DNA from 2 places in the Desulfobacter postgatei 2ac9 genome. Region 1 is predicted to be linked to the other one. Evidence: predicted binding sites of a transcription regulator. Region 1 holds the regulator's gene; the other holds the start of a gene.
What was found. The regulator sigma-54, encoded in region 1, starts transcription at its own class of promoters, with help from an activator protein. The targets are predictions, from matches to a motif close to TNTGGCACANTTTCTGCTNT.
Positions count from the first base shown of each region.

Region 2: the regulator sigma-54 is predicted to act here: its motif matches at 1,406-1,425, upstream of DESPODRAFT_RS06615 (Spy/CpxP family protein refolding chaperone).

Region 1 is NZ_CM001488.1:1,209,040-1,212,175, forward strand. It holds gene DESPODRAFT_RS05495 (PTS sugar transporter subunit IIA) at 1-231, opposite strand, end outside; gene hpf (ribosome hibernation-promoting factor, HPF/YfiA family) at 246-779, opposite strand; gene rpoN (RNA polymerase factor sigma-54) at 793-2,235, opposite strand; gene lptB (LPS export ABC transporter ATP-binding protein) at 2,238-2,960, opposite strand; gene DESPODRAFT_RS05515 (LptA/OstA family protein) at 2,961-3,136, opposite strand, start outside.
Region 2 is NZ_CM001488.1:1,432,356-1,435,491, forward strand. It holds gene DESPODRAFT_RS06605 (heavy metal translocating P-type ATPase) at 1-848, opposite strand, end outside; gene DESPODRAFT_RS06610 (metal-sensitive transcriptional regulator) at 863-1,132, opposite strand; gene DESPODRAFT_RS06615 (Spy/CpxP family protein refolding chaperone) at 1,487-1,960, shown strand; gene DESPODRAFT_RS06620 (SHOCT domain-containing protein) at 2,066-2,383, shown strand; gene DESPODRAFT_RS06625 (SoxR reducing system RseC family protein) at 2,436-2,918, opposite strand.

The DNA.
Region 1 (3,136 bases):
AACAGCAATGGATTTCACCGTCTCCAACTTGCCGTGGGGAATGGCAATGCCGCCGCCGATGCCTGTGGAGCCTAAATGTTCCCGTTCCAGCAGGACCGCTGTGATATCTTCGACTTCGGCCCCGGCCACCGGAGAAACAGCCTGGGACAGTTCTTTTATGGCCTCTGGTTTGTTTTTGGCTTTCAGGTCTGCGATAATAGCGTCCAGCTTTAGAATGTCACTGATTTTCATTGGCTCCGGCCATCCTATCCTTGGGGGGCAATTAGTCCCAGTTTTCCGTTATTGTGTTTATAAATCACATTGACCTCTTGTGTGCGGGCATTAACGAATACATAAAAAGATTTTTTGCCCGACGCCAGTTCAATCACCGCATCCTCAATGTCCATGGGTTTTGTTTCAAGGGGTTCTTCAATAATATCAACCACGTCCCCGGGCAAAGGCTCATCAATGCTGAACTCACGGGTATCGGTCAGGCTTGACTTGTTGCCCAACAGGTGTTTCTTTATCTTTTCTTTGTGTTTTGTGATCTGGCTTTTGACTTTATCCGCCAGGATATCAATGGCGGCATACATGCTTTCGGACGCTTCCTTGGCATGGATGTTCAGCGAGCCGCTGGTTAACGTTATTTCGGCAATATGCCTTATTTTTTCAACGCTTAAGACAACATTGGCCTCGGCCGGACCCTCCAGCATCTTGTCAAACCGTTTAAGCTTTTTATTTACATAGGATTTCAGGGGATCGGATGCTTCTATCTGTTTGAACGTGATGGTGACTTGCATAGATGAGCTCTCCCTATAATTGTTTGCGTTTGTTGGACGGCAGAATATTGAGTACCTTTCTGTATTTTGCCACGGTTCGCCGGGCAATCTGAATATCTGATTCCTGCAGAATTGCGGCGATTTTATCGTCACTTAAGGGTGCGTTGGGATCTTCATTGTCAATGAGTTGTCTTATTCTCTCCTTGACGCTGGCCGATGCCATGGAAGGTCCGTCCCCCCGTTCTATGGAGCTGTTGAAAAAATATTTCAACTCAAATAGTCCCTGGGGGGTGTACGCGTATTTGTTTGTGGTCACCCGGCTGATCGTAGACTCATGCATTTCAATATCTTCGGCAATATCTTTTAAAATCAAAGGCCGCAGATAGGCAATGCCCTTTTCAAAAAAATCCCTTTGAAACTTGATGATGCTTTCCATCACCAGATAGATGGTTTTCTGGCGTTGATGAATGGATTTTATCAGCCAGGAGGCGGACTGCATCTTTTCATTAAGATAGGTCTTGGTCTCCTTGGGTATTTTTTTGCCGGTGGCTACGGCTTCCCTGTAGAATCTTGAAATTTTTAATTTGGGAAGGCCGTCATCGTTCATCACAATCTTAAAATCATCCCCGACTTTGTAAACATAGATATCCGGGGTGATGTAGGCGGGTTCCTCCGTGGCAAATTTTCTGCCGGGCTTGGGTTCAAGAAACTGGATGATTTTTACTGCAGCCCGCACATCCTCAACGGAAATTTTAAGGGCATTGGCAATTTTTTTACTGTTTCTGTTTTCAAGATTTTTGAGATGATCCGTAATAATCCGGGTGATGATATCGTTTTCAATGCCCAGTTGCCGGACTTGAATCAAAAGCGTCTCGCACAGGTTTCTGGCACACACGCCGGGGGGGTCAAAGGTCTGGAGTACAGCCAGCACTTTTTCAACGGTTTCAATATCGGCCCCGGCACTCTGGGCCAACTCCTCCACGTCGGCGCATAAATATCCGTCCCGGTTCAGGTTGCCGATGATGACATGACCCAGTCGCTCCTCTTCGTCCGGCAGATCCGAAAGCATCAACTGCCACTTTAAATGGGCTTCAAGGGTTTGTTTCTCGGATGTAAATGATTCGTAATTGGGCGCTTCACTGTTTTCAGACTCCATGTAGATTCTACCGGTGGAGTTATATTCATTGATATAGTTTTCCCAGTCCGTATCCGAGCGCACCCGCTCTTCAATGGTAACTTCTTTGACAGGGGCTTCTATTTCAGCTGTCCGGGTTTCGGTTTCCTGGGCCGTGATGGCTTTGTCAGAGGCCTCATCAATGGAGATTTCTTCAAGCGCCGGATTTTGCTCCATTTCCTGCTGGATCATTTCGGCAAGTTCAAGCCTGGAGAGCTGAAGCAGTTTGATAGCCTGTTGGAGCTGGGGTGTCATGACCAGCTGCTGGGTCAGTGCAAGGCTTTGTTGTAATCCAAGTTCCATGATTAAAGTCTAAAATTGTCTCCCAGGTAAATGCGTTTGGCTACTTTGCTTGAAATAATTTTTTCGGGAGGGCCTGATTCCATAACCATACCCTGGCTCATAATATAAGCTGTGTTGCATACGCCTAATGTTTCCCTGACATTGTGATCGGAAATCAATATTCCGATGCCTTTGTCGGTAAGCTGGGAAATGATTTGCTGGATATCAATAACAGCCAAAGGATCAATGCCGGCAAAGGGTTCGTCCAGTAGGATGAACAAGGGGTCTGTGGCAAGAACCCTTGAAATTTCCAGACGGCGCTTTTCTCCACCGGACAGGGAAGTCGCCTTTTGTCCGGCCAAGGCCAGTATCCCAAGTTCTTCCATCAGGGTTTCGGCTTTCCGGTTGATGTCAGCGACTTTTTTGTCAATAACCTCCAGAATGGCCGTTATATTTTCCCTGACAGTCAGTTTTTTAAATATAGAGGTCTCCTGGGGCAGGTAACCAATGCCCTTTCTGGCCCTGACATACATGGGGTAGCGGGTTATATCCTCCCCGTCAAGATGGACCGTGCCTTTGTCCGGCCGGATCATGCCCACGGTCATATAAAAGGTCGTGGTCTTTCCGGCACCGTTGGGTCCTAGAAGCCCGGTGACCTGACCCTGGTCAACGGTCAGGCTGACCTGATTCACCACGGTTTTACCGCCATAGGTCTTTACAAGTTTTTCCAGTACCAGTCGGCTCATTTATAAAGAACCATCCTGATCTTCGGCATCAAAAAATGCTTCAACCCTGTTTTTTTCGGTACTTTCCACAACCACCCGGTCCTGGGCCTTAAACAGGGTTATTTTTTTGCCGGAGATCCAGCTTTTTCCCGTAAGCAGACGGGCTTTTTCCCCTGTGAGCACCAGTATTTCATCTG
Region 2 (3,136 bases), 220 kb from region 1:
TATTTTCCAACCTTGATTAATGCGATGATCACCCCGGCAGTTTCATAATACAGGTGCATCACAAGGTCCGTCCTGCCTGTCAGTATCAAGACGGTATTAAACGCACTGTAAACGATAGCTGAGGTTGTACCTATGGCGATCAGAGAATCCATATTTGGATGCCCCCTGAAAAGGGCAGGATACCCTTTAACATAAAAATGGAGACCGCAAAAAATTATGGGAATCGTGAGGAATAGTTGACTCACAGCAAACGTTTTCGGGCTGTGCATCGGACTGATAAAGTCCGGAAGGGGAATGCCGACCATCTCAAGCATGGCAATAAGAAGCAATGGAATCGCAAAACCTATGGAAACAACAAGGCTGGTAAATTGCCGTTTAAGTTCTATGTTTTTCTTATTTTCAGACTCTTCTTCACCGGCTTCCACAAGTTGGTAGCCTGCTGTTTCAACCACATGGAAAATATCAGAAAGATCCAGTTCATTATCTGAAAAAGTTATACGGACTTTCTCGGTTGCCAAATTAACTGTTGCCGATTTTATCCCTTTCACATCGGCAATTGCATCTTCTACTCTCTTTACACATGCTGCGCAGGTCATCCCTTTGACGCCAAACGTCTTTGAATTTTCCGTCTTCTCAGGATATCCTTCGTATCCTGCTTTCTTTATTGCTGCTGTTAGATCCTCTATTTTAAATTTTTCAGGTTGGTATGAAACTTTCAACTTTTCTGTCGCAAAATTTACCGAAGCGTCTTTAACGCCCGGCACCTCTTTTGCGGCATTTTCGACATGACGAACGCATGCGCCGCATGTCATGCCATTGATATCTAATAGTTGGGTCTTAATACTCATAATGACCCCCCTTTTTATATTCGCTTGCTTAAGAGCTGCATTAATTCTTCAATCTTTTCTAAAATATCGTTTTCATTTTTTGACTGCACTGCATGCATTAAGCAATGCTGCATATGTGATTTGAGTATCTCCTGCTCGACTTTGTGAACAGCCGCTTTAACTGCTTTGAGCTGAGTTAAAATGTCAACACAGTACCGGCGGTCCTCTACCATTTTTTTGATACCTTTAATCTGTCCTTCAATACGATTTAAACTGGGTATCTGGTCTTTATATCCGGGGTTCATGTGCCTCCTTTATAATTGATATGTCATACCATATACTATGCCCTGGTAGGGTATATGTCAAGGTCGGCATTTCCCATGTGTTCTTTGTAGGTTCTCAATAGACTTCGATGGTGTGATCTTTAATTATAGCTTATATATCAATCAAGTCATCCAGCATCATATCCATGATATGGTGCCTAATAATTATCCGCCTTCTGCCTAAAAATTAACCAGTCAATTTTAATTAAGATCTCAAAAACATGGACATTGCATGTGATATCAGCATGATACAGTTTTGGCATAGTTGTTGAATTATACAATTACAAATGCGTTGGCATTGATTTTAGCAACCCAAATATAAAGGAGTTTATAGACATGACTAATCATTCAATCAAAAAAGTTTTTATTCTCGGAACCATCCTTCTTCTTACCGGTTTTGCAGCCTATGCATTTGCCCATGGCAGTGGCTATAACATGGGGGGCGGCTATCACAGAGGTGGTTACGGCATGATGAATGGCTCCCATATGGGCGGCCACATGTGGAATGATCTGTCCGTGGAAGATCAGCAGATGATGCACGACCAGATGAATAAATTTTTCTCAGAAACTCAGGAGGTTAGAAGTGAATATTACCAGAAACGCGTCGAATTGAATAAGGAATATTCAAAGCCTGAGAAAGACCAGGCTAAAATAGACGCGTTAGAAAAAGAACTGTTTGATCTGTCTTCAAAGATTGAAAAAAAACGTTTTGACCATAAAAGAGAAATGCAGAAGCTTTTTTCTGACAAAGCCCCTGGTTTTAATTACGGCATGGGCAGGGGTGGACACGGATACGGCGGCTGTTTCTAAACATTGATCACAATGTCGGGGTATACGTTTGACCTTACCCCGGCATTTAGTCTTTGGTTAAGTCGCCTGAGGAGAGCTTCAATACTAAAATGAAAGCAGGTGAAGATGATGAAAAATATAATTTCCCTTGGCATATGGGTATTAGCCATACTATTTGTATTTACAGGAAGTTCCATTGCCGGATGGGGTAACACCCAGGCCTTCTATCCAGGCGCTCACATGATGGGCGGCGGATATATGGGCTGGTCGATGATTTTTTTCTGGGTAATCCTTCTGGTTATATTAATCCTTGTTGTCCGGTGGATAATTAAGCTGAGCCAGTCAGACAATGCCCATCAGACCGCGTTGGATTTATTGAAAAAACGATTGGCAAATGGTGAAATTGATATCGAAGAATTTAAAGAAAAAAGCAAATTTTTATGACCATCCCTTCATTATTAAAGTTACCACTACCAGAATTAAAGTTATCTGTATTTCATTTGACCGGGATGTTACTGGAACCTGAAGAGACGATCTCCGTAATTTCCGGGACCAGTCCCTGGTCTGAATTCATGCGCTCGGATATTTTCCGGACAATGTAAAATCCGAAAACAAGACTGACAAATCCACCAATTATGGCTGAGAGGCTGTTGTCGATGGTCAAAAAATCCCCAAGAGAAGACCCGACAAAGGCCCCTGCAATCAGGAAAATAACTGGGATCAAATAAAAAGCGGCAGCCCCTTTCATGATTTTTGCCCGGCTCATACTGACCGTAACAATGTCCCCTTCCTCAGCACCTTTGGAATTGTGAACCCTGGCTTTTATTTTCGTTCCTGTCAGACAGGAGCGGCACTTGTCCACCTTCCTTGTATCACACCCTGAACAGGCACTTTTTCGATCCATGACGACCTGTGCAAATCCGTTCTTTTCTTTTTTAATAACAAGCCCTCTTGTATGCATCATATCTTCTTTTTTCATTGTTCGTCTCCTTTGCGTTGTACAGTCTTAAACTGTTTGTGACCACGGATATGCTGCTTGCTGCTATGCCAAGGGCTGCAAGATTAGGATGCAACTGCCTTAAAAATTCCGGGAACATGTCAAAATATTTATGATTACTTTTAATACGATAAAGAGCAAGACACGTGCCGCCTTATATTTTTCATTCAACAATTTTAAATAAAATAGAATATTGATCT